3 regions of the Pseudomonas sp. XP2 genome follow, and region 1 is predicted to be linked to each of the others. Evidence: predicted binding sites of a transcription regulator. Region 1 holds the regulator's gene; each other region holds the start of a gene.
What was found. Region 1 encodes FliA, which starts transcription of late flagellar genes. Its sites were predicted from a motif close to CTAAAGTTTNNNNNNNNNNNGCCGNTAA; they were not measured.

Region 2: motA (flagellar motor stator protein MotA) is a predicted target of FliA. The motif match lies at 1,973-2,000, and genes of this name have one in related genera.
Region 3: ACK1VC_RS14355 (flagellar protein MotY) is a predicted target of FliA. The motif match lies at 1,494-1,521, and genes of this name have one in related genera.

Annotation. Positions count from the first base shown of each region.
Region 1 is NZ_JBNRIK010000007.1:79,121-82,394, reverse strand. Features, by position in the region: gene ACK1VC_RS10470 (chemotaxis protein CheA) at 1-57, opposite strand, end outside; gene ACK1VC_RS10465 (protein phosphatase CheZ) at 70-858, opposite strand; gene ACK1VC_RS10460 (chemotaxis response regulator CheY) at 879-1,253, opposite strand; gene fliA (RNA polymerase sigma factor FliA) at 1,374-2,114, opposite strand; gene fleN (flagellar synthesis regulator FleN) at 2,111-2,944, opposite strand; gene flhF (flagellar biosynthesis protein FlhF) at 3,038-3,274, opposite strand, start outside.
Region 2 is NZ_JBNRIK010000001.1:281,577-284,850, reverse strand. Features, by position in the region: gene motB (flagellar motor protein MotB) at 19-1,053, opposite strand; gene motA (flagellar motor stator protein MotA) at 1,057-1,908, opposite strand; gene ACK1VC_RS01190 (HDOD domain-containing protein) at 2,039-3,274, shown strand, end outside.
Region 3 is NZ_JBNRIK010000011.1:122,835-126,108, reverse strand. Features, by position in the region: gene ACK1VC_RS14360 (argininosuccinate synthase) at 1-318, opposite strand, end outside; gene ACK1VC_RS14355 (flagellar protein MotY) at 504-1,457, opposite strand; gene pyrC (dihydroorotase) at 1,588-2,634, shown strand; gene rnt (ribonuclease T) at 2,658-3,274, shown strand, end outside.

The sequences.
Region 1 (3,274 bases):
TTCGCCGGCTTCTACCAGGAAATCCTGGAGGATTTCTTCATCGGCGCCGAAGCTCATCAAACGTGCTCCTTAAAAACCCAGGCTGGACAGCAAATCATCGACATCGTCCTGACCGGACACAACGTCTTCACGCTTATCGGCATGAATCTGCGGACCTTCACCCCGAGTCGGATGTTTTTCTAGATCTTTTTCTGCGCGCAGTTGATCGTGGTCATGCTGGATACCGGCAAAGCGGTCGACCTGGCTGGCCATCAGCACCAGTTTGAGCAGGTTGCTTTCCACCTCGGTCACCAGCGTGGTGACGCGTTTGATCACCTGCCCGGTCAGGTCCTGATAGTCCTGAGCCAGCAGAATGTCGTTGAGGTGGCCGGCAACCTTGCGGTTACCTTCAGCGCTGTGCGTGAGGAAACTGTCGACGCGTTTGACCAGGTCACGGAACTCCGGCGCTGCCACTTCGCGGCGCATGAAGCGCTGCCAGTCGGTACTCAGGGCCTTCGCTTCGCTGGCCAGGTCGTTGAGCACCGGGGTGCTTTCCTCGACCAGGTCCATGGTGCGGTTGGCCGCACCCTCGGTCAGCTTGACCACGTACGACAGGCGCTCGGTAGCGTCGGTTATCTGCGACACCTCCTCGGCCTGTGGCATGGTCGGGTCGATCTGGAAGCTGACGATAGCGCTGTGCAACTCGCGGGTCAGCTTGCCGACCTCCTGGTACAGGCCACGGTCGCGAGTCTGGTTCAGCTCATGAATCAGCTGTACCGCCTCGCCGAAACGGCCCCGCTCCAGGCTTTCGACCAACTCCTGGGCATGTTTCTTCAGGGTCGATTCGAACTCCCCCAAAGACGTTTGTGATGAATCCATGGCGCGCCCCCTGACGTGACTCAGCCGTTGACGCGTTCGAAGATCTTCTCGATCTTTTCTTTGAGCACCTGGGCGGTGAACGGCTTGACCACATAGCCATTGACGCCGGCCTGGGCCGCTTCGATGATCTGGTCGCGCTTGGCCTCGGCAGTCACCATCAGTACCGGCATGGTTTTCAGCTTTTCACTGGCACGCACTTTACGCAGCAGGTCGATACCGGACATGCCGGGCATGTTCCAGTCGGTCACCAGGAAGTCGTAGTGGCCGTTTTCCAGCATCGGCAGCGCCGTGGTGCCATCGTCGGCTTCTTCGGTGTTGGTGAAGCCCAGGTCACGCAACAGGTTCTTGATGATCCGCCGCATCGTCGAAAAGTCGTCAACGATGAGGATTTTCATGTTCTTGTCCAATTAGACCTCCAAGCAGTCTCAAACGCGCCCGGCCGACCGGGCACGCACTCATTCAATTCGGTACAACGTGGAAAACGCACGTGGAAAACGACTGCAACGACCCCGGGCTCAACGTGCCCGCCATTCCCCCAGGCGGCTACGCAGGCGCGCGGCACATTGGCTGTGCAACTGGCTGACCCGCGATTCGCTGACCCCAAGCACCTCGCCGATTTCCTTGAGGTTCAGCTCTTCGTCGTAGTACAGCGCCAATACCAGGCGCTCACGCTCCGGCAGGTTGGCAATGGCCTCGGTCAGGGCAGCCTGGAAGCGTTCGTCCTCAAGGCCACGTGCAGGTTCGACGTGGCCACTGGCGCCATCCTCATGCAGCCCTTCGTGCTCGCCGTCCTGCAACAGGTCGTCAAAGCTGAACAGGCGGCTGCCCAAGGTATCGTTCAAGATCCCGTAGTAATCATCGAGACTCAACTGGAGTTCGGCAGCAACTTCATGATCTTTAGCGTCTCGACCGGTTCTGGCTTCAACGGCACGCATCGCGTCACTGACCATGCGGGTATTGCGGTGCACTGAACGCGGTGCCCAGTCGCCCTTGCGCACCTCGTCCAGCATGGCCCCGCGGATGCGGATGCCGGCATAGGTTTCAAAGCTGGCGCCTTTGCTGGCGTCATACTTGTTGGCCACTTCAAGCAGGCCGATCATGCCGGCCTGGATCAGGTCCTCGACCTGCACGTTGGCCGGCAACCGCGCCAACAGGTGGTAGGCAATGCGCTTCACCAGCGGGGCGTAGCGTTCGATCAGCTCGTACTGGCCGTCTTTCGCTGCCCGGCTGTACATCTTGAAGCCGCTGGCATTCATAGCACGGGTCCCGCGCTGGTGGGCTGCACCAGACGCTCGACAAAGAACTCCAGGTGACCGCGCGGATTGGCCGGCAGCGGCCAACTGTCAACCTTCTGGGCAATCGCCTTGAAGGCCAGCGCGCACTTGGAGCGTGGGAACGCTTCGTAGACGGCGCGCTGCTTCTGCACCGCCTTGCGCACGCACTCGTCGTACGGCACGGCACCCACGTACTGCAGGGCCACATCGAGGAAGCGGTCGGTGACCTTGGTCAGCTTGGCGAACAGGTTGCGCCCTTCCTGCGGGCTCTGCGCCATGTTGGCCAGCACACGGAAACGATTCATCCCGTAGTCGCGGTTGAGCAGTTTGATCAGGGCGTAGGCATCGGTGATCGAGGTGGGCTCGTCACACACTACCAGCAGCACTTCCTGGGCGGCGCGAACGAAGCTGACCACCGACTCACCAATCCCCGCTGCAGTGTCGATCACCAGCACGTCGAGGTTGTCGCCGACTTCACTGAACGCCTGGATAAGACCGGCATGCTGGGCCGGGGCCAGGTGCACCATGCTCTGGGTGCCCGAGGCTGCGGGGACGATGCGCACGCCGCCAGGGCCCTGCAACATCACGTCACGCAGCTCACAGCGCCCTTCGATGACATCGGCCAGGGTACGTTTGGGGGTAAGGCCCAGCAACACGTCGACGTTGGCCAGGCCCAGGTCGGCGTCCAGCAGCATGACCCTGCGGCCAAGCTCGGCCAGCGCCAGGGACAAGTTCACTGAAACGTTAGTCTTGCCGACGCCACCTTTGCCACCGGTCACGGCGATCACCTGTACGGGATGCATGCTACCCATGTCTGTTCTTTACCTTGTCTCGCTGGGACTCAGGCCACACGTGGGGCAATTCTGCGTACCCCTTGGCATAGCTACTTTGCACACGCTTCATGGTCAACCCGCTCGCCGGGGGTTGTGATAGAGATCAGCGAACATGTCGGCCATGGCCTCTTCGCTGGGCTCGTCCTGCTGCTGCACATTGACCGCACGGGAGACCAGCTGGTGGCCGCGCGGCAGGTGCAGGTCGTCAGGAATGCGCGGGCCATCGGTCAGGTAGGCCACGGGCAGTTCATGACTGATGGCAAGGCTCAGCACATCGCCAAGGCTTGCCGTTTCATCCAGCTTGGTCAG
Region 2 (3,274 bases), on a different contig from region 1:
CCGCACAAAAAAAGCCGTTTACTGCTCCTTGGCCTCATCCATCTTCAGCGTGCCATCTTCAAAGATGTTCAGCTTCTGGCGCAGCTCACGCGGCTGCATCGGCGCTTGTTCCGCTGCCCCTGGGGCATCCGGCACGCCAGCCCCTGGCGCAGCGCCAGTGGCTGGCGGTGCAGCAGGGTCGGCGGCCGGCGCTTCGGGCGCACCCTGCTCACCCTCGATATTGCGCTGGGCCTTCTTGGTCAGCACGATGATATCGATACGGCGGTTGACCGGGTTGAACGGGTCCTTGCGGTCAAACAGCGACGACGAGGCATAACCCACCACCCGCGCCACCTGACCATCCGGGTAACCACCGGCTACCAGTGCACGGCGCGCAGCGTTGGCACGGTTGGCCGACAACTCCCAGTTGCCGAACTCGCCACTGCCGGCATACGGCTTGGCATCGGTGTGGCCGCTGATGCTGATCTTGTTCGGCACCGCCTTGATGGTGTCGGCCATGGCCAGCAGGATGTCTTCAAAGTACGGCTGCAAGCGGGCGCTACCGATGTCGAACATCGGCCGGTTCTCGGCATCCATGATCTGGATGCGCAGGCCGTCCTGGGTGATCTCGAACAGGATCTGGTCCTTGAACTTCTGCAGCTGCGGGTTCTCTTCTACCTTGTTCTGCAGCTCCTGCAGCAGCAACTCCAGGCGCTCGCGCTCGACCTGCTCGGCCATGGTCTCGACCTGGTCCTTGCTCAGCTGGGTCGTGGACTCGGGCATCGGCTCGGATTTGACTTCCGGGTTGATGGTTTTTTCCGGTGCCAGTTCAGGTGAGCCACCCAGGTCGATGACATAGGGCGTGCCGCTTTCCGAGAAGCCGATCGGGTCCTTGAAGTAGCCGGCAATGGCGATTTTCTGCTCCGGGGTGGCTGTGGACATCAACCACAGCACCAGGAAGAACGCCATCATTGCCGTAGCAAAGTCGGCAAAGGCGATTTTCCAGGCGCCGCCGTGGTGGCCGCCGCCAAAGCGTTTGACGCGCTTGACGATGATGGGCTGGTTGTTTTCCATGACTCAGCGACCGCGAACCGCTTGTTCCAGCTCGGCGAAACTTGGGCGGTGCATGGGGTACAGCACCTTGCGCCCGAACTCGACGGCCAGCGAAGGCGGCATGCCCGAGGCCGAGGCGACCAGCGAAGCCTTGATCGATTCGTAGAGGTTCAGCTCCTCCTTGGCATCGTGCTCCAGGCACTTGGCCAACGGGCCGAAGAAGCCATAGGCAGCCAGGATACCGAAGAAGGTACCGACCAGCGCCGCACCCACGTGCATGCCGATGGCCGCCTGGTCGCCCTCGCCCAGCGAGGCCATGGTCACCACGATACCCAGTACCGCCGCGACAATACCGAAACCGGGCATGCCGTCAGCGATGCCGGTCACCGCATGGGACGGGTGCTCCAGCTCTTCCTTCATGCTCAGCAGCTCCATGTCGAACAGGCCCTCGAGTTCGTGCGGGGCCATGTTGCCGGTGGACATGATGCGCAGGTAGTCGCAGACAAACGCGGTCATGCGCTCATCGGCCAGTACTGTCGGGTACTTGGCGAAGATCGGGCTGGCGGCGGCGTCCTCGATGTCGGCCTCGATGGCCATCATGCCTTCGCGACGGCTCTTGTTGAGGATCTCGTACACCAGGCCCAGTACCTCCAGGTAGTAGGCGTGGGTGAAGCGCGAGCCGAACATCTTCATCGACTTCTTGATGACGTGCATGGTCATGTGGCCAGGGTTGGCCTGCAGGAATGCACCAAAGGCGGCACCGCCGATGATCAGAACTTCGAACGGCTGGATCAGCGCCGCGATCTTGCCGTGGGAGAGCACGTAGCCGCCGAGCACGCTCGCGAATACGACGATGATGCCGATAATTTTAGCCATAGGTTCAAAGCACTTGCTGTCGTGGTCAGGGGAAGAGACGGGAGCTTTAAAACTCTTCTTCTACTTATCGGCAGAACTGCGCCAGACTATAGCCACTCAATGCGAAAAGCCAGTTCGGACTGATGTCAAAATGCCAATCGAAACCAAGGTGCCCGCTCAGGCCCCGCGTACGCTAGAGGCCTGGGTAAAGCTGCTAGAGAGTGTTCGCATCCCCGTGCCGAAGCACAGCTACGACCGGGTCATGGCTGCCATTCACGACAGCCGCCGCTCGCTGCGCGATATTGCCGAACTGATGCAAGATAGCCCGGCGCTGGTGCTTTCGGTGATGCGCGAAGCAAACCATCCCACCAACGCCAGCCAGGCCGAGCCCGCCGAAAGCCTGGAGGTGGCCCTGAATCGCCTGGGGCTGGAGCGCAGCGAGCAACTGCTCAAGCGCCTGCCCGCGCTGCCCGTCGAAGAAATACCGCCCGTACTGAGCCAGTTCCAGCTGATCAGCCAACACGCTTCGCAGCAGGCCAGCGGCCTGTTTGCCAGCCGCCTGGCACGCCTGTGGCAGGAAATTCACTGGGGAAGCCTGCTTTTCCTGTCTCCACTGTGGCCGCTGGCACTGGCCTACCCCAAGCTGCTTGACACCTGGGAGCTTCGGGTTATCCACAAGGGCGAGGACGCCGCCCTGGTAGAGGATGAGCTGTTTGGCGTGCGCATCATGGCGCTGTGCCAGACCATGGCGGAGTACTGGCGCCTGCCGCAGTGGGTGACACAAGGTTACCGCCTGCTGCTGGAAGAACGCGATCAACTGGCCCTGGTGCTCAACATCGCCCGCGACGAAGACCTGCTCAGCCAGCAACACCGCCTGGACGCCGAGCCTGGCCTGCGCCGCTGGTTCAACCAGCCGGCCAACACCGTGCTGCTGGCCAACAACCTTGCGCTGGCGGCGCAAGTGGGCTGGGACAACCCGCACCTGCTGCGCTGGCAGCTGCTGACTGCGCTGTACCTGCAAACTTCGCTGGAAGATGTGCAGCAGCAAGTACACCAGCAGGCTGCCGCCAGCGCCCGCCGCCACGCCAGGCATGCCCTGTTCCACCCGGCCGAGGCCCTGATCTGGCCCTGGCACCAGCGCCGCCCGCACCCGGACATGCTGGCGCCGCCACCGCCCAGCAGCGACGACCTGGCGCGCTGGCGCAAGCTGTGCCAGGACTTGTTGGCACAGCCCAGCCCGTTCACCAACACCGTGCACCTGGCTACCCAGGCCCGCGAAGCCCTGCTGGCCTGCGGCATGCAACGCATCATGCTGCTGAGCCTGGACAAGGCCAGCGACAGCCTGCGCGTGCAGCAGATTGCGGGTCTACCCAACGAGGCAGGTGCC
Region 3 (3,274 bases), on a different contig from region 1:
GATTTCGATCAGGCGCTTGGCGATCAGCGGGCGGGCAATGGAAGTACCCAGCAGGTACTCACCTTCGTAGACGGTGTTGGCGCGGAACATCGGGAACACGAAATCACGCACGAACTCTTCGCGCAGATCGTCGATGTAAATCTCTTTAACACCCATTGCCTGGGCCTTGGCACGGGCCGGCTCGACCTCTTCGCCCTGACCCAGGTCAGCGGTGAAGGTCACCACTTCGCAGTTATAGGTATCCTGCAGCCACTTGAGAATCACCGAAGTATCAAGGCCGCCGGAATACGCCAGTACGACCTTTTTTACGTCCGCCATGCCATCACTCCACGGGGTTGTACGGAAAGGGGTCGATTCTAACGGCCTTGCGGAAAAATTTACAGTGGGGCGACAGCTTCTGACGACAAAGCGACAAGAACTGTCGGAAGGGCGACGGGGGTATGCATGACCATCTCACAGGCGCTGGAAATGTCGTGGCAAACACCTGAAGGCCCCCCCCGATCTCAGGGTGCCTTCGCCCCCGGCGCGGCAGCAGCCGGGTTGGCTGGTGCTGGGGCGGCAGGCGCCGCTGGCTCAGCCGGTTTTTCCACAGGTTTCTCAACCACCGAAACCCGATCCAGCTCGATGTTTACCCGGCGATTGCGTGCCCGGTTGGCCGCACTGTTGTTCTTCACCAACGGGTACTGCTCGCCATGGAAGCGCACCGTGATCTGTTCTTCAGTCAATCCATGGGCCTTGAAGTAATCAGCAACAGCCAGCGCACGACGGCGCGACAGGTCTCGGTTGGTCAGGCGGTTGCCACTGTTGTCGGAGTGGCCGTCGAGCTCGATGTGGTTCACCGTCGGGTCAGCTTTGATGTAATCCAGGATCACATCCAGCCGTGCACGCGCCGACGCGTCCAGCTCGGTGCCGCCCCCGGGGAAACCCACCTGGGTCTGGCGCACCTGATCATAATTCATAGGCAGCAGCTTGCCGGCACAGACCAGATAGTCGCTGTAGGCCTTGGCGAAGCTGACCGGCAGAACGCGTACCTCAATTGGCCTTCCGGCCTCACCGGTGTAGTTGCGCACCACTGTGCTACGCCCGTCGAGCAAGCCGTTGATCAGGCGGCTGGCCTGGCCTTGGGAAGAACTGAACAGCACACCGGTGCGGGCCATCCGCACGTTGCCCAGGTTGATATCACCCCGCCCAGGCTGCCACGGCGCCGCCGCCGCCAGCAGGCTGGCTGTACCTGCACCCAGTACATTGTTGTCCGAACGTAGCTGAAAAACGGGCTGTTCACCTGCCCGACGCACGAACTCACCGCTACCAAAACCTTCTATCGGCTGGATCAGACGGCACTCGAACGGGTCGCCCTCGACCTTCCAGGCAATATTTTCCATGCGCGTCTGAAAAGTCAGTGCACCGGCCGGCAGGCTGGCGAACAGGGTCAACAGGGTGAGGTAACGCTGGCGCACGGGCGGCTCCACAAATTCTGACGGCTTACCTGCAGGCTATCGGACGCCGGCCGGAAAACTTGATAGCCGTGCTCGCCCCAGGCTTTTCCGGTAGCATTGGGGCTTGAGTTCGACCCGCCTGGAATCCCCAATGTCCGATCGCCTGACCCTCCTGCGCCCCGACGACTGGCACATCCATCTGCGCGATGGTGCCGTCCTGCCCCACACCGTTGGCGACGTGGCGCGCACTTTTGCCCGTGCCATCATCATGCCAAACCTGGTTCCTCCGGTGCGTAATGCCGACGAGGCCAGTGCCTACCGTGAGCGCATCCTGGCCGCCCGCCCTGCCGGCAGCCGCTTCGAGCCGCTGATGGTGCTGTACCTCACCGACCGCACCAGCCCCGAGGATGTCCGCGCGGCCAAGGCCAGCGGCATCGTGTACGCCGCCAAACTGTACCCGGCCGGCGCCACTACCAACTCCGACTCGGGCGTGACCAGCATCGACAACATCTTCCCGGCCATCGAGGCGCTGGCGGAAGTCGGCATGCCACTGTTGGTGCATGGCGAAGTGACCCGCAGCGAGATCGACGTGTTCGACCGCGAGAAGCGCTTCATTGACGAGCACATGCGTCGTCTGGTCGAGCGCTTCCCGACGCTGAAAGTGGTGTTCGAACACATCACCACCGGCGATGCCGCTCAGTTCGTCACCGAGGCCCCGGCCAACGTCGGCGCGACCATCACTGCACAGCACCTGCTGTACAACCGCAACCACATGCTGGTTGGCGGCATTCGCCCGCACTTCTACTGCCTGCCGATCCTCAAGCGCAACACCCATCAGGTGGCGCTGCTGGACGCGGCCACCAGCGGCAACCCGAAGTTCTTCCTGGGCACCGACTCGGCACCGCACGCCCGTCACGCCAAGGAAGCCGCCTGCGGGTGCGCCGGTTGCTACACCGCATACGCGGCCATCGAAATGTACGCCGAAGCGTTCGAACAGCGTAACGCGCTGGACAAGCTCGAAGGCTTTGCCAGCTTGCACGGTCCTGCCTTCTACGGCCTGCCAGCGAACACCGACACCATTACCCTGGTGCGTGAAGAATGGACCGCCCCGGACAGCCTGCCGTTTGGCGAGCAGACCGTGATCCCGCTGCGCGCCGGTGAAAAACTACGTTGGCGCCTGCTGGAGGAAAACGCGTGAGCGAAGACCTCTACGAAGACGACATGGACACCCAGGGCAGCAGCGGTTCGCGCCACCCGATGGCCGAGCGCTTCCGCGGCTACCTGCCGGTGGTGGTGGATGTGGAGACTGGTGGTTTCAACAGCGCCACCGATGCGCTGCTGGAAATTGCCGCCGTCACGATCGGCATGGACGAGAAAGGCTTCCTGTTCCCCGAGCACACCTACTTCCACCGAGTGGAACCGTTCGAGGGCGCCAATATCGAAGCCGCCGCGCTGGAGTTCACCGGCATCAAGCTGGACCACCCGCTGCGCATGGCTGTTAGCGAGGAAAGCGCGCTGACCGATATCTTCCGCGGTGTACGCAAGGCACTCAAGGCCAATGGCTGCAAGCGGGCGATCCTGGTCGGCCACAACAGCAGCTTCGACCTGGGCTTCCTCAATGCGGCGGTGGCGCGCAACGACCTGAAGCGCAATCCGTTCCACCCGTTTTCGAGCTTCGACACCGCTACCCTCGCGGGCTTGGCGTATGGCCAGACCGTGCTGGCGCGTGCCTGCCAGAGCGCGGACATCGACTTCGACGGGCGTGAGGCGCACTCGGCGCGTTATGACACCGAGAAGACGGCCGAGCTGTTCTGCGGCATCGTCAACCGCTGGAAAGA